Regions from separate parts of the Gracilibacillus sp. HCP3S3_G5_2 genome, predicted to be linked through region 2. Evidence: riboswitches for the same ligand, from Rfam matches in the RefSeq annotation. Region 2 holds a riboswitch; each other region holds the start of a gene.
What was found. A riboswitch is a leader RNA that binds a small molecule or an ion and turns the genes downstream of it on or off. The one in region 2 is predicted to bind S-adenosylmethionine.
Positions count from the first base shown of each region.

Region 1: linked by a shared signal. The riboswitch ahead of ACTNEP_RS04630 (alpha-hydroxy-acid oxidizing protein) and the one ahead of ACTNEP_RS12185 (methionine ABC transporter ATP-binding protein) in region 2 are both predicted to bind S-adenosylmethionine.
Region 3: linked by a shared signal. The riboswitch ahead of ACTNEP_RS17985 (aminotransferase class V-fold PLP-dependent enzyme) and the one ahead of ACTNEP_RS12185 (methionine ABC transporter ATP-binding protein) in region 2 are both predicted to bind S-adenosylmethionine.
Region 4: linked by a shared signal. The riboswitch ahead of ACTNEP_RS13960 (YpjP family protein) and the one ahead of ACTNEP_RS12185 (methionine ABC transporter ATP-binding protein) in region 2 are both predicted to bind S-adenosylmethionine.

Region 1 covers NZ_JBQHXU010000002.1:426,690-432,507, forward strand. The annotation lists gene ACTNEP_RS04615 (sugar-binding transcriptional regulator) at 1-859, opposite strand, end outside; gene ACTNEP_RS04620 (glutaredoxin family protein) at 978-1,232, opposite strand; gene ACTNEP_RS04625 (L-lactate dehydrogenase) at 1,827-2,798, opposite strand; gene ACTNEP_RS04630 (alpha-hydroxy-acid oxidizing protein) at 2,884-3,801, opposite strand; SAM riboswitch class I at 3,879-3,986, opposite strand; gene acsA (acetate--CoA ligase) at 3,990-5,684, opposite strand; gene ACTNEP_RS04640 (ABC transporter ATP-binding protein) at 5,709-5,818, opposite strand, start outside.
Region 2 covers NZ_JBQHXU010000007.1:180,729-186,546, forward strand. The annotation lists gene ACTNEP_RS12165 (ABC transporter permease) at 1-559, shown strand, start outside; gene ACTNEP_RS12170 (SLAP domain-containing protein) at 556-933, opposite strand; gene ACTNEP_RS12175 (MetQ/NlpA family ABC transporter substrate-binding protein) at 1,050-1,886, opposite strand; gene ACTNEP_RS12180 (methionine ABC transporter permease) at 1,908-2,576, opposite strand; gene ACTNEP_RS12185 (methionine ABC transporter ATP-binding protein) at 2,569-3,594, opposite strand; SAM riboswitch class I at 3,684-3,790, opposite strand; gene ACTNEP_RS12190 (PTS sugar transporter) at 3,969-5,519, shown strand; gene ACTNEP_RS12195 (PFL family protein) at 5,670-5,818, opposite strand, start outside.
Region 3 covers NZ_JBQHXU010000014.1:78,815-84,632, reverse strand. The annotation lists gene ACTNEP_RS18005 (sensor histidine kinase) at 1-450, shown strand, start outside; gene ACTNEP_RS18000 (response regulator) at 453-1,094, shown strand; gene ACTNEP_RS17995 (YpmS family protein) at 1,127-1,735, opposite strand; gene ACTNEP_RS17990 (SGNH/GDSL hydrolase family protein) at 1,748-2,632, opposite strand; gene ACTNEP_RS17985 (aminotransferase class V-fold PLP-dependent enzyme) at 3,018-4,688, opposite strand; SAM riboswitch class I at 4,767-4,878, opposite strand; gene ACTNEP_RS17980 (Hsp20/alpha crystallin family protein) at 5,071-5,526, shown strand; gene cls (cardiolipin synthase) at 5,597-5,818, shown strand, end outside.
Region 4 covers NZ_JBQHXU010000009.1:29,366-35,183, forward strand. The annotation lists gene metA (homoserine O-acetyltransferase MetA) at 1-880, opposite strand, end outside; gene ACTNEP_RS13960 (YpjP family protein) at 1,261-1,866, opposite strand; SAM riboswitch class I at 2,172-2,278, opposite strand; gene ACTNEP_RS13965 (MBL fold metallo-hydrolase) at 2,435-3,259, shown strand; gene ACTNEP_RS13970 (bacterial Ig-like domain-containing protein) at 3,569-5,818, opposite strand, start outside.

The sequences.
Region 1 (5,818 bases), on a different contig from region 2:
TACGTACTTTATAAACAACCTCACCTTGCTCATCAAGGTAATAACCAAATGCTTCACTAACAGCATTACCTCTTCTCAACTTATTTAAAACTTGCTCAGAAGCTTTACGGCGCTTTGCCATCGTAAATGCATCACCTATACTGTGAAGAACAATCTTCGTATCACGAATCATTTCTAAAATGTCCTTGATAGCTGGTTCTTCGATGATCGAGTGATAAGTCTCCTCGCTTAACGGGTCAGGGACATATAACATACGATAATTACCATTAGCCTTTTTCGCCATTTGTGCACAAATCGTATTAGCTTGATTTTCTACTTGTTCTCCTAAACCGCCTCTTGCTGGAACAAACGTACAATTTGCAGCATGTTCAATAGGCTTCATTTGGTTGGCAACTTCTGCCATTGATGTACCGCCTGTCACTGCTATTGTTTGATCGGAAGTTAAAATGGAATGTAAAAATTGTACACATGCTTTTCCTAGTTCCTGTTTAACGGATGGTTGCGAATCACTATTCCCCGAAACGATAATAACATGCTCCAATTGTAATTTATCCTTAATTTGAGATTCTAAAACACGAAATTCGGAAATCTCATTCATAAAAGAAGATAATTTCTCCACAATCGTGTCTCCCTCATCAGTAAGGGTCATTCCTTTCGATGTCACCATAATAAAACCATGCTTGCTTAAAAAGTCAATTTCACTTCGAACCTCTCGTTCTTTTAGTTGAAGATTTTCAGCTAAGCTGCGACGTCCGATTGGTTGCATCATCTGTATGTAGTGAAGTATTTTGTATCTTTTCTGCATGATATCGAGTAAATCCGGGTACAATTTTTGTTGAATATCTAATAAATCCTTCAATCGGAAACGCTCCTTTATTTTACACCGGGGAATATTTGTCCCTCCTAGTCGCATTCCGTCCCACTCAGAACAAAAAAATAACTTCCATAATTAATTGTATCAAATGGTCAAACATCTCTCAACTATTTTCTGAATTAATTTTCATTTTCAGATAGCTTTCGACTCTTTCCATGTCGATTATCTCAGCGTCGACGATGATGTCCTCATGCTTGATGACCGGGATCAGGAGATGATAGGCTTCCAGCAATACATCATCATTATAAATATTAATTTCTTCGAATTCAAATAAATAATCCTGTTGTAACATTTCTAGGATTGTTTTAGCTTCGTCACAGAGACTACAATTTTCTTTACCATATAGTTTTAATTTCACTATATACACCACCTTAACCAAACTAGAAAACCTCTTCTGTAAAATGAGATGTAGATACCTACTACGAACAAATAAAAATTATCTTTCATTGAATGCATGCATACGCTACGGCAAAATACTTCGCTTAGCATAGCGTTCTAATTGCATGCCTTTCCATTCGATTGCTGCCATCCGCTCCGACAGAATACTCCACTTTCCGTGGGCTCGGCTTCAGCTAACTTGGTAAAGAAAAGCCCTTTACCAAGTGGATCTTCAGCTCTCATTTTCCCACAGGAGTCTCCGTATTCTGCCTACGCTATTTCCATCATTTTATTTTTAATGTGGAGATATTAAGATATATCTTACCGTGTATTTCTCTTTCAATCAGAAAACTTCACAAAGCGGAGGCAAGATACGCAGACTCCTACTGGAACAGCGCGTGCCGAAAATCCCGCAAGAAAACGTCCTTTGTTTTCTGAGGAAGTTGAGGCCGTGCCCGTGGAAAGCGAAGTATATTGCCGGAGCATATCAATAAACGTTTTCTAATTCAGAATAGAGGAAGCAAATACTTCGCAATTGCCCAAGGTTGTTTACGTATTGTCTCTTTTCACGAAGTTACTGATCAGATTTTATTGCTTCCATACTGGTGTCAATCATTTCTTTAACGATGGCAGCAGATTGATGTAATTGTTGATTTTCTTTTTCTGTTAATTTCAGTTCGATTACTTCACGTATACCATTTTCATTTAGTAAAGCTGGCACACCAATGTATATATCATTTAATCCGTACTGTCCTTCTAATCGAGCAGAAACAGTTAAAATCGCGTTTTCATTGTTTAAGATTGCTTTTGTTAAACGGACTAACCCTAATCCGATACCATAATAGGTTGCTCCTTTTCGCTCGATAATATGATATGCCGCATCTCTTACATTCTCAAAAATCTCTATCATGCTTGGATTTTCATGAAGGCTATCAATACCAGCATATTGCTCTAGTGGTACACCACCAATTTGCACGTGGCTCCAAACAGGTAGCTCTGAATCACCGTGCTCTCCAATGATATATGCCTGTACATTACGTGGATCTACTTGAAAGTGTTCGCCTAATAAATAACGGAATCTTGCTGTATCCAGAATCGTTCCTGATCCAATTACACGTTCTTTCGGCAAACCAGAAATTTCCTTTGTAAGGTGAGATAGAATATCTACCGGGTTTGTTGCTACTAAAAATATCCCTTGAAAGTCTACATCCATTACTTTACGAATGATCCCTTTGAAAATTTTGGCATTCTTCGTGACAAGGTCTAGTCTTGTTTCCCCTGGTTTTTGATTGGCACCAGCAGTTATTACAACTAAATCGGCGTTATGACATTCTTCATAATCTCCAGCTTTTATGCGCATAGGATTACCAAATGCCATACCATGATTCAAATCTCTAGCTTCTCCATCCGCTTTTGCTTGATCTAAATCAATAAGAACTATTTCATTAACAACACCTTGATTTAACAATGCATATGCATAACTTGTTCCTACCAGTCCAGTTCCTATAACTACTACTTTTCTTAATTTCGTTTTATGAATTGGCATCCACAACCATTCCTTCCAAAAAAAATGGGATATAGTTATACTATATCCCATTTCATCCTCTTATCAAACATTATCTCTTTGACAATTAATTGAATAACTGATCTATTACTTCTTCCACCCCTAAAACACCTGAAGCAACTAACCCATGAATATAATGTTTTCTTATCGAAATAGCATCCGCACCTTGTTGTAAGTAATTGTTTAAGTTATTTTTCGTTTCTACTTCTGTCTCCACAACAATAGTTAAGCTTTCACCCACAATAATTTTAATTTGTTCTAATAATTCAAGATTAGATTGATTAATATTAGATAAAATAATTCCATCAAATTGATGTTTTAGTGCCAAACGAATATCATCTAATGACAAATCTCCGTGTATAAAAACAGGTAATGTTGTGAATCTTTTTATATACTGAAGATCTGCCCATTTGATTTCACGTTTTTGATATTCTTGTGCAATTTGTTCAGACAAAGAGCTTTTACTATCATAATATTTCTTAGCAAAAATGGGATCTACTACAAAGTTGGCTGATCCTCTCACTAATTGATCCGGCTGCTGATAGACTTCGTCGTTAGAAACCGACAAAATGATTGCCTGATATCCTGCTAATTCAGCACGTTGAACAAAATGCTTTGTAAGCTCTACATCCTTAAAAATATGTGCTTGAAACCACAGCTCACTATCTGGCACAGCATCACTTATTTCTTCAATACTATAAGACGAATGACTGCTCACAATAAAAGGTACACCTTGTTTACTAGCAGCCTGTACGGTAGCTAATTCACCATCTTCATGGAAATAGGTCTGAGCACCGACTGCACCTAACAACAGAGGAGAAATCTTCCATTTAGATGATGAATTATTATAACGTATAAAGGATGTAGCATTCCCTTTATGGGATGTTAATTGATCTAAAAATAAAGTTGCTGCTTGTGATAACTGTTTTTCAGCGACTTCCTCTAAGCTTTTTACAACAGTTCTATTCACCTTTGCTTTTGCCATGTTATATGCCTCCTAATAATGAAGGGAAACAAAATAGTCCCTCTTGATAAACAAGAGAGACGCAAACGCTTATCTCCCTCTTATTTTTCAAACAGATGTTTGCAGGATTTAGCACCTTTTAAGCTCGGATTACTTAAGGTTGCCGGGTTTCATCGGGCCAGTCCCTCCACCACTCTTCATAAGAGTATTTATATGTTTTCATTTGTCGCTTTATTAGCTCTTTTCACTTCCAATGCTTTTAATTCTCTTCTTAAAATCTTTCCGCTGATTTTCGTCTTCGGTAATTCTTCCATCACCTCTATTTCTCGAGGTGCTGCATGTGCGGAAAGATTTTTCCGAACGAATAAGCGAATATCTTCCATTAATTGAACTGAATGCTGATAACCAGCTCTTAATGTAATAAATGCTTTGACTAATTCTCCGCGCAATTCATCTGGTTTTCCAATGACACCAGCTTCTTCAACTGCTGGATGTTCAATTAATTTGCTTTCTACCTCAAATGGACCTATTCGCTCACCTGCAGAGTTGATCATATCATCATTACGCCCCTGGAAGAAAACATATCCTTCTTCGTCTTGTAAAGCAAGGTCCCCAGAAATATACCAGCCTTCGTATTGGAAATAAGATTGGAATTTGTCTTTGTTTCCCCAAATTTCTTTCATCAGTCCTGGCCATGGTATGCGAACAGCTAATTGACCTATTTCGCCTCGAGGAAGCTCATTACCTTCTTCATCTAGAATTCCTACTTGTACGCCTGGAAAAGGTCTTCCCATTGAACCTGGTTTAATATTTTCAGCTGGAAGATTCACAATTAAGTGGCCCCCTGTTTCTGTCATCCACCACGTATCATGAATACGTACCTTTAAGCTTTTCCACGCCCAATGAATTACTTCAGGATTTAATGGCTCTCCAACACTCAACACATGCCGAATAGAGGATAAATCATATTGTTGATAAAGATCACCTTTTGACAGAAGCATGCGAAAGGCAGTTGGTGCGCTATACCAGATCGTTACACCTAATTCCTCAATCAAGGAATACCAATTTTCCGCACTAAAGCGACCACCTTGGATGACAACAGTTGCTCTATTCAATAATGGAGCAAACAGACCGTACACACTTCCTGTTACCCAGCCAGGATGGGAAGTACACCAATAAACATCATCATCTTTAATATCCAGTACCCATTTACCTGTTATAATGTGATGCTGTATGGCACGGTGGGCATGTAACACACCTTTCGGTTTACCAGTAGAACCACTCGTATAGTGGATGATTAAACCATCTTCCCAGTCAACCCATTCTACATAATCATCACCGTCAACAGGTTTTACCAACTCATTAGCAATATTCTCCACAAAAAGGATGGTTTCTAGTGATGGGATATCTTCTTGTGGAACACGTTTTACCAAATTCTTATCCGTAATTAGTAATGTACCATCACAATCATTAATACGATCCCTTACCGCTTCTTCCATAAATGCTTCAAATAATGGACCAGCGATAGCACCAACCTTAATGGCAGCCAGAATAGCAATATAACATTCAGGCGTTTTAGGTAGAAAGACAAATACACGATCTCCCTTTGTAACACCGTGCTCTTTTAAAATACGGGCATAATGATCTGTTTGATCCTTTACTTCCTTAAATGTATAAGAGCGTTTTTCATTGTTATCGATATAATGTAAAGCAATTTTGTCTCCATACCCGTCGTCAACATGGCGGTCTATTGCCTCATATGCTGCATTGATTTTCCCTGTTTTTGCAGCAGATAATAATGCTTTTGCATCTGACCAGTCAAAAGTCCGATAAATCTCATTATAATTATTAAGATTATACTGACCATCTAACGTTTCTAACTGCTTTGTAGTCAATTGTGGCATTTACTTCTCCCCCTTAATGACCGGTTACTTTTTGTTTAAATCTAAAGATGCTAATATTTCTGATTTTAAATGTGCCAATTCTTCATTTCCACGATCTCTTGGTCTCTTTTGATTAATCTGAATCTCTTTCTCTA
Region 2 (5,818 bases):
GGTGATTTTATCCATATTTGCGACCATTCCTATGGTAGTTTCGTTTTTGAGAGTGCGTGGGGAAGAGAAGAAAGAGCGCAATGATCATCTACTAACAACAGGTATATCGAGATATACCTTATTAAGCCACTATCTTGGCATATCAGTAGTAGTCGGAGTAGTTTCTTTATTTATTGCATTATATAGTATATGGGCAGCTGGATCTGTCGTAATGAATGAGGCCATTCCATTGGAAAATATATTGAAGGCGGGAATGTCTTATTTACCTGCGATGCTAGTCATTCTTGCAATTGCTAATCTGTTATTTGCTTTTGTACCGAAATGGACACCGTTAGTGTGGGGATATCTGGTATTCTCCTTTTTTACTGTATATTTAGGTGGAATGATAGATATACCAGAATGGTTAGCAAACATTTCAAGTTTCAACCATATCCCACAACTCCCGGTAGAAGAATTTACGTGGACACCGCTAATCGTATTAATGGCGATTGGGATCATTGCTTTAATCGTTAGCCAATTCGGCTATCGAAACCGAGATGGAATCGAGGGGCAAGGCTAGGCATCAATTTTTAAGGAGTAGGGGGCATGTATGCTGCCCTCTTTCCCATATTCAGGAAAGATGAACGTCCAAGGCATGCTTGTGTTCGCTGGCAGGTATAGCCTTTTTTCCTCCATTTGTTGGCTTGCTAGCTGTTTGCCTTCTTGAAATAGTTGGATGTTGATGTTGGTTAAGTCAGCTTCGGTTGATTCGAAGTTATGAATTAATGTCGTGATGAGCAAATCATTTCGATGATTTACTGCGCTTCGAATGGGTACAAACGTAACACCGCCGTCAGCATCCGCTTTTGTTTGGTCAAAAATCTTCTTTATTTCTAAACGATCTTGTTCACTAATCGTCCTGTTCCATGCATCCTCTAAAAATAATCTCTGCATCAATAAGCACCTCCATTCATCATTCTATCAGGAAACGAGCCAGAACAATAGAGAACTCCCCCTAAGATAACAGATTATTAATTCTGTTTACCAAAGGGGGAGCATATGTTACTAGCCTATTCATTTGCAGGTACTACGGCACCTTTATATTCTTCTTCCATAAAAGTTTTGATTTCATCTGATTGAAGTACGTCTACTAAAGCTTGTAATGCTTCACTGTTTTCATCTTCGCTGCGAGCAGCAATAATATTTGTATAAGTGAAGTCAGGCTCTTCTAAAATGACTGCATCTTCCAGATTTACGCCACCCTCAATAGCATAATTGGCATTAATGGCAACTAGTGCGTCTGTTTCGCGGTTATAATATTCTGGTAGTAGTCCAGCATCAATACTTGCATCAAATTCAAGATCAAGTGGGTTTTCTACTACATCATCAATCGTCGCGTCAGCAGGGTTTACATCTTCATCAATCTTAATTAATCCTTCATCCTGTAGTAGTGATAGCACACGGCCGTGGTCCGCAACAGAACGACTTAAAATAACTACAGTACCTTCAGGAATATCCTCTACACTGCTGATATCCATGGAATAGATTCCTAATTGTTCGGTGTGAACTCCACCAAGGTTAACAAAGTCATATCCTATTTCTTCTTTTTGACCTTCAAAGTATGGCACGTGTTGGAAATAATTAGCATCCAATATTCCGTCCTCTAGATCTTGGTTTGGTAATACGTAGTCTTGGTAAACTTCAATTTCAAGCTCAATGTTTTGCTCTTCAAGTAATGGAACTGCTTGCTCTAACACTTCTGCGTGTGGCACACTTGTTGCACCAACTACAATTTTTTCTGGTCCTTGCTCAGCATTTTCGTTGTTCTCTTCCTCATTGTTTCCTCCACAAGCTGCTAATGCAATTAATAATAGAGTGGTTAGCACCAATGTTAATAACTTTTTCATTATAAATCATCCCTTCATGTTTTATCTTTTATCTATTATTTTAGATAGTGTATCCCCTATATATTGGAATACGAATACTATCAATATAATTAATATTGTACAAGCTAATACTACGTCAAAGTCACGTCGTTGAAATCCTTTCATATAGGCCAAATCTCCAAGTCCACCTGCTCCAATAACACCAGCCATTGCCGTATAACCTATTAAAGCAATTGCTGTCACCGTTAAGCCAGATATAAGAGCGGGCATGGATTCAGGTAATAACACTTTGAAAATAATTGTATGTGTTTTAGCACCCATTGCTTTAGCAGCTTCGATGACTCCTTTATTAACTTCCTTTAGTCCGATTTCAACGAGACGGGCATAGAATGGCGCAGCCCCAACTATTAATGCAGGTAATGCTGCTTTCCATCCCCTTATTGTGCCGATCAAGAAATCAGTGAAAGGGAAGAGTAATAGAATCAATATAATAAAAGGTATTGCACGAAATACATTGACAATGGTTGCCACAATAAAATTAATAAATTGATTTTGCCATAAACTCCCTGAATCGGTCAGGAATAATAATAATCCGAGTAAAACACCGAAAATTAATGTACCAAGTATTGCAATACTAGTCATATAAAGTGTTTCTAATGTAGCCACCCATATGTCCTCAGGGATTACATTTGGAAATAGTTCTTCAAGCATCTTTTAACACCTCGACTTCCACACCGGTGTTTTTCATAAATTGAATAGCTTCCTGTAAGATTTCTCTATCACCGTTTATTTCAATAAACAACGTTCCATAGGCGCCTTCCTGTGTAGGGGCAATGGACCCTTGCAGTATATTCACCTCAACATCGAATGTTTTCGCTACCTCACTGATAAGTGCACGCTTCGCACTATTTCCGATAAAGTGAAGTTTGACCACTTCACTGTCTTCGCGATCATTAATAAACTCCGTTAACTTATCTTTTTCATGTTCTAACGGATTAAGCTGCTGCACAAATCGTTTAGTTGTTTTCGACTGTGGTTTTACAAAGACATCTAACACATCACCAGTTTCTACCACTTTGCCATTTTCCATCACGGCAACGCGATGACATATCTTCTGGATGACATGCATTTCGTGGGTAATCAAAATAATGGTCAATCCTAACTTTTTATTAATAGAGACTAACAAGTCTAAAATATCATCCGTCGTCTCCGGATCAAGCGCTGAAGTAGCCTCATCACATAATAATACCTCAGGGTCATTTGCCAGTGCTCTTGCTATTCCAACACGTTGCTTTTGACCGCCACTTAGTTGTGATGGGTAGGCATTTTCTTTCCCGGAAAGCCCAACTAGATTTATTAGTTCTAATACTTTTTCCTTACGTTTTGCTTTTGGAACACCGGCAATTTCTAATGGAAAAGCGATGTTTTCCAAAACAGTACGAGACCATAATAAGTTAAAATGCTGAAAAATCATTCCGATCTTTTGTCGCTTTTGGCGCAACTGATTCCCCGGCATTTTCGTGATATCTTTATCATGGATAACGACAGAACCGTTAGTTGGTTCTTCTAAACGATTAATAAGCCGGACAAACGTACTTTTACCAGCACCACTATAGCCGATAACCCCAAAAATTTCGCCCTGTTCTATATTAATGGAAACATTATCGACAGCTTGAACTTGTTGTTTTTTAGATTTATACACTTTCGATAAGTTTTGAATTCGAATCATATTTTCACACTCCTTCATTTATTGTGCATCAAACACAATAAAAAAATCCTTTCTGCGTAAGAGGACAGAAAGGATGTTTATTCATTGTCCTCTTATCTTTCAAAGCCTAGAAGCTTTGATGGAATTAGCACCTATCAGTTTTACTGACGGTTGCCGGGTTTCATAGGGCCAGTCCCTCCACCTCTCTTGATAAGAGTTTCACGTATTCAATTCAGTAACCAATATATTATCATTATATCAGAGAATCGTCAATTCCTTTTATAAAAGTAAAACTATTCAGAATATAGAGATAAAACACTTTAGTACACTAGCGTAATAAAATCAATTCCTTTATAATGAATAAATATTATTCATTTTATCTTGGAGGAACGGATATGAAGAAAATCGCAATTGTTGGGAGTAGTGGGGGAAATCTATTTAATTTAGGAGGGAAAAATCCTGCAAAACTTCTGGAAGAAATTAAAAAACAAGCTGTTAGCGCAGGTATTAAAATTGATGCGGTGCAATTTATCGGTGCTGAAGAATCGATGGACAGTGCAAAAGAGACGACAAAAGCATCTCTTTGGAAAATAGATAGTACGGATGTTTTCGTTGAAGGAGAAAAAGGCAGATTAATAGATATTAATCTTGAAGCACAACAAGTTGATCACCAAATAGCAGAAATGATTGATCATGGTGAGATTGATGGATTAATCGTGATGAGTGGTGATCCTGATAAGACGAATAAACAAACCATAGAAGCAGCTGCGAGAAATGGTGTCCCAGTAGTGGGAACAGGTGGCACATCTATGGCAAAGATAGCCTCAAAAGGTGCAAATGTTATTGCTACATCTGGTACAACAGGTACGACAAATCGGACAAGGGCAGTATCTTTTATTACAGCATTAAGTAAGGAACTGAAGTTAAATTATCAGCCAATACTTGGTAGCAGTAATAATGAGATGACGAAAGGAATTGGCCTGACAAATATTAATATCCGTGGCATTATGATGTCAGCTTTACCAGGTTTTATTGCGATGGCCATTATATTAGCCCTAAGTAAAATTCCAGGGCTTGGGGCATTAAGTGATATATTTGATCTGTTAATTGGTGCACTGCCTGTTATTATTGCCGTAATCGCAGCTAAACAGATTTCGGAATTAGATGAAGTTTCGATTGTTGCTGGTGTGATAGCTGGAGTACTTTCAGTAGATGGTGGAATTATCGGTGGAATGATTGCAGGTATTTTAGCAGGTTTATTGGTACGTGTTTTATTCAGGAAATTTGTGGAATGGCGCTTTCCGATGACAACAGTCAATATTGCAGCGGGTAGTTTTGCCGGCCTTGGTGCAGGTTTATTGGTGTTTTATTTTATTGGACCGATTGCTTTGTTTATAGGTGACGGTATTAAAGAATTAATTGAAACAGCTGTAGCATTCAATCCGATATTGGCTGGAGCGATTGCTGGTGTGCTAATCTGGCCGGCGATTATTGGCGGTGTTTATCATGCCGCTATTCTACCAATCGTGTTATTAGAAATGGAGAGAACAGGAAATAGTTTTTTAGGTGCAGTTGACATGGTTGGTTTAGTAATGGTTGCTGCTGGCATTAATCTTGCAAATATCATTCGACCACGTGATAAAGGAGAAGCAGCGGTTGCTGTACCAGGTTTTGCGATTAACATGGGATTTGGAACCTTTGTGGAATCAGCTTATCCATTTATGTTCTCTAATAAATGGGTATTTGCCGGCGCGTTATTATCTGGTGGGGTTGGAGGAGGATTAGTAGGGTTGTTTGATGTGAGAGGGACCGCATATGTGCCAACCTTTACAGCGCCATTATTAGCAAGTAATGCGATTGGATTTATCATTGCTATGGTAGTACCAGCTTTGTTGGCATTTGTGATTACTTTCATCGTTAATACGATATATAAGAAAAAGGCTTGAACAGGAAACGAAACATAAACAAACAAAGTTTGGGAATGTAGCAAATATATTAAGGGAAAGTTTGTAACGGGCCGATGAGATAAGCTGTCACTCTAAATAATCCGAGCAAATTCAACATAGAATTGCTCGGATTATTTAATGAATAAACACTTAATTTATCAATGATTGTAATGGTGCAGGTATTCTACCACCACGTTTAATTAATTTTTCAGAAGAAAACTGGTTCACCCCAATAATTGGTGCACGACCAAGTAGGCCACCGAATTCGACCGTTTCTCCTTCTTTTTTGCCAATCACAG
Region 3 (5,818 bases), on a different contig from region 2:
CAATTAGAAATGCGTGCATTGCTCCTGCACTTACGCCCTGTCTTATTAAAAGATAAATCCTTGAATGAAGGGATGGAGCAACTATTGGAGGAGCTCCATGCTAAAGTACCGATGGAGATCTCTTGGCGTTTAGAAGAAATCAACGTGAACAAGGGGATCGAGGATCAGCTGTTTCGAATTTTGCAGGAAGCTCTTTCCAATGCGCTAAGGCATGCTAAAGCTTCTGCTATCGACGTGTTATTAATTGAACGGGATAACTTTTTGATTCTGAGAATTGTCGATGATGGTATCGGGTTTCACGTAGAGGAGAAAAAGGATAGCTCGTATGGCCTAACTAATATGTATGAGCGGGCAGCTGAAATTGGTGCGCGCCTTACTATCGTAAGTTTGTCAAATGAGGGAACGAAAATAGAAGTACGTGTTCCATTAATCAGTGAAGAAGGTGAATAATAGTGATACGAGTATTATTTGTTGACGATCATGAAATGGTGCGAATCGGCGTAAGTGCTTATTTGACCACACAAGAGGATATTGATGTGATAGCTGAGGCTGACAATGGTCAAAAGGCAGTAGAATTAGCCTTAGAGCATAGACCAGATGTCATCTTGATGGACTTAGTCATGGAAGGAATGGACGGTATTGAGGCTACACGCCAAATCATTAATGAATGGCCGGAAGCGAAAATTTTAATTGTCACTAGTTTTATTGACGATGATAAGGTCTATCCTGCATTAGAAGCTGGTGCAACAAGTTATCTGTTAAAAACGTCAAAAGCAGATGTAATCGCAGCAGCAATTCGTGATACGTATGCAGGGGAATCTGTTCTCGAAAAAGAAGTGACAGCGAAAATGATGGCGAAATTTAGCAGCCGAAAATCGAAAAGCTTACATGAAAGCTTAACCAACCGAGAAATGGAAATTTTATTACTGATTGCCCAAGGTAAGACTAACCAGGAAATAGCCGACGAACTATTTATTGCATTAAAAACGACAAAAGTACATGTCAGCAATATATTAAGTAAGTTGGAAGTACAAGATCGCACGCAGGCAGCTGTTTATGCCTATCAAAATGGATTAATTGAAAAGAAAGGGTAATATCAAAACTAGAAAAGGCCAGGCTTTTGGCCTCATTCTAACCCTAACGTATCATTTGGCACTTTAATGCGAAAGGCAATATTATCATTGGCTAAATCAATTTGCTGGGCTTTTACATGGAAATTACTCTTTAATTCCATTTGCGTTAAAGCAATATAAATACGCTCTTCTTTGGGATTGATTGTAATCCAATCAGGGGTTTCCACACGACTGCTAACATATTGTAAAATTCGGTCCTGGGGCAATCGTAATAATCCTAGGGACATCCCAGTTGACTGAAGAATGATGTCACCATTTTCCTGTACTACTGGTTCAAATGATATGTTGACAGGAACCTCTGTAGAAAAAGCTTCGACACTCCCCATTAAGTGCACTTCCTCATCGAGTCGAAAGGAATATTGAATATTACCCAACTGCGGTAATTGGGCAATATAAGCATTGATCAATTGATTCAAGTTTTCTTTACTTGAGCGGATGGTGAATTCAGCTCCCGCTTCCTCCTCCAGGTATACTTTTTCTGGCGGTTCTGCGCTAGGGACCGGCCAGTATATAAAGAGTATTATGCCAAAAAGAAGGAGAAAATTAATCGAAGCTAAGGTAACAAATAACTTTTTCCAATTCGTCGCTTTTTTCTCTTTCATGAATGTCATCCTTTAATTTTGAACTTGTTGTAAGTCATTTTCTAAGTAAGTAATTACACGTTCCGCCATTAATTCATATCCTCTGTGGTTCGGGTGGAAATTATCATCGGCAAACACATTCTCACTTTCATACTGATAAATGTCCTGCATCGGAATATAATGAACCTGTTCAAATTGATTGGTTGCTTGTAGGCTTTCATTATTCCAACGTGTCAAAATCTGATTTAGTGCTTCAATATCTCCAAAGTATCTCTCAAAAGGGTTAAAAAATCCTAATAGATAAATCTCAGCCTCTGGCTGAACAGAAGTAATGTGCGCTAATATTTGTGTTAACCGCTCACCATACGGCTCACGTCCTTCAATAAATGGTTCTTCTGTAAGATTCATAAAGTTGTCCTTCATTATTTGCATAATATCATTTGCGCCAATCGTAATAAGGACCATATCTGCCTTTTCCAATGATCTAGTAATCTCAGGGTTCTCGTTCAATCTTTTCAGCAAATGATCTGTACGATTACCACGCTTCCCATAGTTATCAAATGTGACATTAATATCTTGTTCCTCTAACCGTTCCTCTAAAATGCCAATATAACCACCATTATTTGTTTCATCCCCCACACCTTGTGTTAAGGAATCACCAATCGCCACAATGTGAGTATCCTTTTGAAAGAAGTTAAGTGCCTCCATTACTGCCTCCCGTACATTTCGGGTAATTGACCCTGTTTCCTGATCATTTGCTTCTTCTTCCATCATTTCTTCAGATGCTTCTTCCTCATCGCTAGGTTGAGAGTCAGCATCTTGGGATTCGTTTTGGTCAGTTTGGAGAAATAATAGAAAAATACCGATTGCGGTAATGAGGATAAATATTATAAGAAAAAAGAATACCTTTTTGTTCATCACTAACACCTACATTAAAAAGTCTCTTATTTGATTATACCCGTCTTTTAGATTTGTTAACAAAAATCAAATAGATAGGTGAGTCTGCTCACGAGATAAGTGGAGAGATATTCCCTGAACAATGGAGGGTATCTCGCCAAGCACATATCATGTTCGTATCCCAAAATGTATTTATTTGTATGTGTTTCAACAATATGCAATTCGATAGCTGAAAATGCTTGTTTTTGTATAATGTTATGTATTGTACCACAATCAAGAATTCAGGGTAAATAGGAAAATATGCTGTTAAACACGATAAGACCGCAAGCCATTACAAAGGTCTGCGGTCTTATTATATATATTTATCTTGGGGAGATAAATAACGTTATTCAGGGAGAAAATGAATTTATTCTCCGCGGCGTAAGCGATCTGCTTCCTGGAACGGACATTTATTTTCAATGACGATTTGTCCGCTTGCTTCTGCTTTGCGCTTCGTTTCAGGATTGGTTTGCTCCTTGGCAAACCAGACAATTTTTGCTTTATCGGTATAAGCATTTGCTGCTTCTTCACTATTAGTAACAAATAAAATATCGATAGCGCCATCGACAGCATTTGCCGGAATAATCTTATAACCTAGTTTATTTAATCTCGTCAGTGCTTCTGAATTATCAATATCACCAGCTACAGCTATTGTTTTCGGACGAATTCCTTCATTCTCTCGAGCGAAAGGTGAGGAAAGTGCCCAAGCAATAGCTTTTTCAGCGTCCGGCTTAATAGTTGGTTCACTATTAGTTGCTTTAGCGATCGCCTGATCTAGGTCTGCGATAATATCCTCTGCTGTTTCAATCCCAACAGACAGACGAATTAACTCTTCGGTAACACCAGATGCTTTTAATTCTTCTCCATTTAACTGCTGATGTGTAGTAGATGCAGGGTGAATAATTAATGATTTTGCATCTCCGACATTGGCTACATGAGACCATAAGTGAATATGATCGATTATCTGACGACCAGCATCTCGACCACCTTTTATACCAAAGACGATAATAGAGCCAAAATGGTTACATAAATATTTTTTGGCTAATTGATGAGAAGGGTGATTCTCCAAACCTGGATAAGAAACCCATTCTACTTGTGGATGATTTTCCAGGTAATGAGCAACTGCTTTTGTGTTTTCGCCATGTCGCTCAATACGTAAATGTAATGTCTCCAGTCCCTGTAAGAAATAAAAGGCATTTTGAGGACTTAATGATGGGCCAATATCCCGAAGTAACTGTACACGCAATTTGGTAGCAAATGCAGCTGGTCCGATATCGATCCCGAATCTTATACCGTGATACGTATCATCTGGCTCAGTGAATCCAGGGAATCGTTCATTATTCCAATTAAATCTTCCACTATCTACGACAACTCCACCAATTGATGTTCCGTGACCACCGATCCATTTTGTTGCAGAGTGGACAACAATATCAGCACCCCAGCTAATCGGTTTACATACATAAGGTGTAGCAAAGGTATTATCAATAATTAAAGGTATTCCTTGCTCATGAGCAATATCCGCTACTGCTTCGATATCGAAGACATTCAGACTAGGATTAGTAATCACTTCACCGAAGATCGCTTTTGTTTTGGAGGTAATCGCATTACGGAAATTCTTTGGATCTGTTCCATCGACAAATTTCACATCAATCCCGTATTTGGGCAATGTTTTATTGAATAAATTAAACGTACCACCGTATAAATTACTGTCGGCGATAATTTCATCTCCAGCATTGGCAAGGTTTAAGATAGCTAGTGTAATGGCAGATGCTCCCGAAGCTGTACCCACTGCTGCTACGCCATCCTCTAACAAGGCCATTCGTTGTTCAAAAGCATCAACAGTAGGATTCATGATCCGAGAATAAATATTCCCAGTTTCTGCTAAAGCAAATAAATTTTGGGCGTGCTCCGTATTATTAAATACATACGAAGTTGTTTGATAAATGGGAACAGCACGAGCATTTGTGGCAGGATCGACTTGTTGTCCACCATGTAAAAGGTTTGTTTCACTACCTGGAAATTGGAACGAATTTGTCATTATGTACCCTCCTAATTAGAAATAAAAAACCTCTTCTTTACAAAAGTAAGAAGAGGTTGAAATGTATTAGTCGTCCTCCTCTTATCTTTCAGGTGAAACCTGTAGGATTTAGCACCAATTCAATTTACTGTTTAAACTGAAGGTTGCCGGGCTTCATAGGGCCTATTCCCTCTGCCTCTCTTAATAAGAGTTAAAATGTGTATTCAATTGTCCTCATTATAAGTTATATATTGGAAATCGTCAACAGAAAATTCAGAATATTAAAGGTGATTAACAGCAGGATCATTTACTATCTAGGTGCATAAAATAAAAGAGCACCCTGATAAGTATTGTCACTCATCAATTGTAACAGTAATAACGATGTATAGAAAGGAGTGATCCAGTGTCACAAAAAGGTGGAATACCGGAATGGGGAGAAGATTTTATCAAGAAGCTCGATGCTTTTCTCTATGAAAAACCTACAAGAAATGTAATGGAAACGATCGACAGCTTTTTTGAACAGGCAAAAGTCCCAAGGCAAATCCCTGTAGATATTGCAGAAACCGAACAGGAATGGATAGTGCGTGTTGATTTACCAGGAATAAAGAAAGAACAAATTCAACTACGAATAATAGGTAATCAAATTACTGTGATGATCGATTATTTAGAGGAAACCGAACAGTATGATGAATCGTATCATTATTATCATAAAGAAAGAAGGCAGCATCGTAACCAACGAACCATTACTTTGCCATATGCTGTGGATAAAAGAACGGCAAAAGCAAGCTTTCAAGATGGTGTGTTAGAAATTAAAGGCCCGAAAACGGAAAAAGATAACGGCTCGATTACGATTGACTAGGCTAATAGCGATTGCTATTAGCTAGGTCATAATTGTGCTATATTAGTAAAGAAGAAGGGAGGGGCTACATGTGGAGTTTTTTCAACTTATTATTAGTTTTACCTTAATTTTTAATATTCTGTTATCGTTAACCATTATCTTTTTAGAGCGTAAAAATCCAACTTCTACGTGGGCATGGATCATGGTATTAACATTTATTCCGATTGTTGGCTTTATTCTATATCTTATTTTTGGCCGAAAGTTAAGTAACAAAACGATCTTTACTTGGGATACTAAAAGTAAATTAGGGGTT
Region 4 (5,818 bases), on a different contig from region 2:
AGACATAGTAATTGAGCCAATTGGAGATCAATATATTAGAATGGGTACGCCATCGTAACTTTGGCGTTTCGTTTGGATCGTTATCTGGATAATAATTTTCCGGTATCATTGGATGAAGGCCAGCAGCTGTGTCCCGATCAAATTCCTTCTTTAGTGTGAACGCATCATATTCAGGATGTCCAGTAACAAATATCTGTTTTCCATCGGTTGAAGCAACTATATATACCCCGGCACGATCAGATTCACTTAATATTTTGAGAGTCGGTACTTTTGCAATATCTTCCTTACGGATATCAGCATAGCGGGAGTGCGGTACCAAAAACTCCTCATCAAAACCACTTACTAATTTTTCCCTTGGATCATTTACAGTATGTGTATAGATCCCCGATAATTTGTCTGGCATTATATGTTTATCTATCCCAAAGTGATAGTATAATCCGGCCATCGCCCCCCAGCAAATATGCAATGTAGAGGTTACATTCGTCTTACTCCACTTCATGATTTCTGATAGTTCTTCCCAATAATCCACTTCTTCATAGGCCAGTTTTTCAATCGGTGCACCAGTAATAATTAGTCCATCAAATTTATTGGCTTTCACATCATCAATTGATTTGTAAAATTGCTTTAAATGCTCCGGAGAAGTATTTCTGGATGTATGTGTACTGGTATGCAATAATCCTACCTCTATTTGTAATGGGCTATTCCCTAATAATCGCAATAAGTGCGTTTCTGTTTGCTGCTTCAACGGCATTAAATTCAATATTAATATTTTAAGTGGCCGAATATCTTGTTTAAATGCCCGACTTTCATCCATCACGAAAATATTCTCTTCTTGCAATCTACTCTTAGCAGGTAACAAATCCGGCACTTTTATAGGCATTTTTTTAAGACTCCTTTTTAATAAATTCAATAAATCAAAAAAATTCACGATAAGACTTATTTTAGCTATATTTCGACATAAAATAAAGCGAAATGCAAAAAAATTCTGACAATATTTTTGCATTATGGTTAAAAAGAGATTGAGACAAAAAGAAAGTGTTTCGTCTAGAAGCCGGCAATGTGCTAATAGCGCGCAGGAAAAATAAGTAGACTCCTGTGGGAAAGCGTAGTGTGAAGACCCTATAGAAAAAGTGAACTTCTTTTTCGAGGAGGCTGAGGATAAGCCCGCGGAAAGCGGAGTATAATTCCGTAGCGGGTATTCGCACCGTTTATGTTCGGAATTTGCTGGATAAAACACACTTTTGTCTCAGCCTCTTACTTTTACGACATCCATTTTGGTGGTGTATCTTTCCCCCAATAAACTTCACCTATCGGGAGATGTTCTTCAAATTGATCGTCATGTAGATGATAGTGGAATTGAAAATAATAACCGTCTTGTGGTTTCTTTAACCGATTGACATGAAACTTTGCAACATTTTCTTTTTCTTTTGCATTGTATAAATTAAAGATCCGCTCACCATATCCATCGGCAGGATCTTCTGCAATCATTAAAAATTGGCTTTCTTCTTCACCAATTGTTTCATACAATTCCTCTAAAACCGTTTCCATGTTTGGTAAAACGACGTCATTGATCTCGCGGTTAATTTTCGCCGAGATTTTTGTTCCCAGCTTTGTTTGCACTTGCTCTTTAGCAAGCGTATTTAATTGCTGTAGATAAAGTTGATTCGCATCTTCAAGGACAACATTTTCTTCCGTTATCGAATCTGCTAATTCCTCTTTATCCACTGGTTTTGACCGGTCTTCACTTGGCTCTAGATCCCTTTTTCCTACATCTACATCTCCATCAATGTAGATTGGAGGAACATATAAACCAAGTGTTAGTATTGTCACTAATAAAACGGTTAATTTTTTCATCCACTTTTTCATCCCGATCGAACTCCCTCACATCGACTTACTAAAATTTTATCATGTTTTACTAATTTGTCCATACGTGTAAAGGGGTTTTCCTTATTTACATACATTTTACTTTTTTTCAACCACAGGATGGATGGTAGCTTGAATGCCCAATCTCTTAATTTAATGTTGATTCACTAATGGTTTACATAGTAATGCACGTTCATATCATTGGATTCACCTCACTATTATGGATCTATAAAAAATCCTTCTCTATTTTAAAGATAGAGAAGGATTCAGCTTGTGACTGTATAAATGAAAACAATCTGCGACGAATCTTCTCATCTTCGAATCAAAACCTGATTCTCTGAAATTGGCACCGGGCACAGATGTGCTGGTTGCCGAGGCTTCTTAAGGTCAGTCCCTCCACCTCTCTGGATAAGAAAATCTTTCCGTATATTAAATTATCTCAAGTACATGATTTGGTAAAAATATTATCACATAACTTTTAAAACAACAAGTAATTTTTGCTAAATTGTATAAATCTATACATTTCACCCCACAATAAGTATAGTGTACGTTATGATAAGGTGGGAGAAAGATGGATCAAGAACATACTGATAATTGGAAAGACCTTGAACACGACTTAGACCATGCAATACCAGAAGAGGTACTTCCAGATGTTGCATATTATCGAACACTGATTGTGAATATCGTGATGATCGGAGCACCCGATGAAGAGTGGGTGTTAGTTGATACCGGTACGCGAAAATATCAAGATAGAATACTACATGCTTGCGAATATCGTTATGGTAACAAAGCACCTCAGGCAATTATATTAACACATGGGCATTTTGACCATATTGGTTCTGCCAAAAAGCTAGCAGAATACTGGCAAGTGCCGATTTATATTCATGAAAACGAAATAGACTATGTAACAGGCAAAAAGGAATATCCACCTGGGGATCCAACCGTTGGAGGTGGGATGATCTCCTTATTATCAGGAATCTTTCCAACTAAACCAGAACACCTAGAAGGACTTGTTTCTACTTTGCCAACAGACGGTACGGTTCCTTTCCTAAAGGATTGGAAATACATTGAAACGTTTGGACATACCCCAGGCCATATCAGTTTATTCCGTGAACAGGACCGCTCATTAATCGCAGGTGATGCGATTTCTACGGAAAAACCAGAATCATCCATAGCAGTGTTTTTCCCACTACAGCATGTTTACGGACCACCTGCTTATTTTACACAAGACTGGATGAAAGCAGAGCAATCTGTAAAAAAGCTGGCTGCGCTAGATCCCGATATCATTATCGCAGGACACGGTGTACCAATGAAGGGCGAGACAATGAAACAGGAGTTGAAAAAGCTGGCCAAAAACTTTATCGAGCAAGCAATTCCTAAGCATAAAAGGCAGTGATGGCATGTATTAACTGCCAACACCGCCTACATTTATCATGGTGCTAAATGTCTGTAAGACCCCCACTTCTAGTTCCAAGTAACAAAGGATACGTCTAGTGATATCAGACGCTAATTTTTGCTACTGCTCAGTGGAGGTTAACCCCTCACTGAGCATATTCTAACTTCATCTTTTTTGAACAGTTCATCCACGAATTTCATTTGTGAAATGTCCTTCTATCTTGCTGAAGCCGAGCCCACGGAGGTGAAGGATTTTGTCGGAGCTGTAGCTAAATATATTTTTTACTGTACCAACCTTTTCTTTATTCAATCATGAGGTTTTCATCTTATGATTGTTATGCTTTTTTCTTATCAAAACAAATATGACTGAACCGATAAGAAGGAAAAACATTCCTATCATGCCCCAATTAAAGATATTGGTTGCTGTATTTGGCAGTATGGATCCGTTATTTTCTTCTAGTGGAATTTGCTCGGCTTGTACACTATCTGTTCCAAATACAGTGAAAGTACTAAAATGCTCAACATTTGCTGTTACTTTCCCATCCTTATAGCTACCTCCAACTGATTTCCATTCCTGATTTTCTTCGTTTAAGTGATAGATACTTAATTCATTTGGATCCTCTACACTTTGGTCATCTACGATAAAAGACAGCGTGACAGAATGAATCCCAAATTCACTTATCTCTTTCCCATTCTGTTCAATGGTAAAATCATACACAGCACTTACAGCATGTTCTACGTCATCATCGAGCTTATCCAGTGTAATAAATGCTTCACCCTCTGTCAAAATTGCTGTAGGAATCGTTAACTCTACTTCATTATTTCGAATATGAAGGACAGCTCCTTTATCTTTCAACCGTTTCACTTGATCCTCTGTTAAATGAACAGTTACCAGTCCAGTTTCAACTGGCAATTCGATAATCAAAAGATTATTTTCACCGATATTCTCTATGTCTGACAAATCAATTTCTGCTACTCCATCTTTTACATTTGGTGTTGTGATAATAGGAGTTTCCCCTGATTTACTATCTTGATCTCTACTACCATCTGTATTTGGATCACTTCCGGGAGAAGACGGTTTGTCATTATCATTATCTTCATCCTTGTCTTTGTCTGGATCTTTTGGAGGATCTGGTACCTCCTCTTCTTTGTCATCGTCAGATGGTGCTTCAAATTGAGCCATAAATTCATTAAAGGTATCCCAAATATCTCCCCATATAATTTGTCCATCTTCATTTCTTGTAAATGCTGTAATTTCCGCTAAGATGGTTAAAACATCTTGAGGGACTTGATCGCCAGCATGATTCACCGTTTTGCTACCTGTGTACATAAAGTTTTTATCTGTCAATAGTCGTGACGGATACTCATCTGCTGTCTGTGTAGTATTTATTTCTTTCGTATGGAAAGAGATAAAACCATCAATCGTAAAGTCTTCCTCAATTCCAGAGTAAGTAGTAAACGCGATATTGCGACCTTCATTATCAAATGCATAATTATTCTCTGCAATCACCCCTGGGTTACTATTACTATCAAATCCTACTGCGCCATTACCAAATGCAACACTATTTCGAATCACATGTGGCACATGTACACCCTCTCCACCAAGCTTGAAGCCATTTTTACTACCTTTACCTGGTTCACTACCTGTTACATAACCATTGTTGAAAGCAATACTATTCTCAATAGTAACAGCACCGATTGCTCCTGTTCCTACTTTCGTGTATAAATCCCAACCATCATCAATATTATTATGTGAAATCGAGCCTCGGAAAACATTACCTTCCCCGACGGTTAATTTTGCTGCGAATCCGTCCGCATTATTTTCAGAAGGGTCTCGATTATCAAAGGCCATACTGTTTAATACAAGATTATCTGACGGCCATTCTTCCATTGTGTCTGCTTGATCTGTCCGACTTATTTGTAATCCAGTATCCCCGTTTTCATATACAGCAACATTCTCAATAATATTATGACTACCCCCGATATTATACCCTTTCATATTAGGACCTGAGCGTGTAAAATCAATCCCTTTTACATGCCAATAATCTCCACTATGAACAACACCTTCTGATCGGTTATCAAAATCGATAATTGGTCTATTTTCCGCTTCAGGATCAGCCACTAGCATTTTTCTTTCTACTTCTGTTCCATCATTGTATTTAGCAATCTCCAGCTTTTCACTGCGAAGGTAGTGTCCTTCCTGCACAATAATTTTCTGACCTTTTTGGACATAATCAATAGCTGTATCTAGGTCTAACGGTTGTTCTCTTGATCCATCACCATTGCTTGTACCGTCTGGAGCAACGTAAATATTCCCATTCTCACCTGCAAAAGTCTTCATTGATACAGTAACATTTCTTACGATTGAACGGTAATCGGTCAGCTCTTGTGTATCATCTGGCACAAGCACAACAGTAAAATTTGTAGTCCGATTAGATTCTAAAGTTGTTTCCAGTTCGACTATTTCATCCCCTGTTACACGGATATCTTCGGCGAGAATGTCTTGCCCTTTTCTAACAGTTGCCCAGCCATCAACATTTGATTGAAACATGAAGGAATA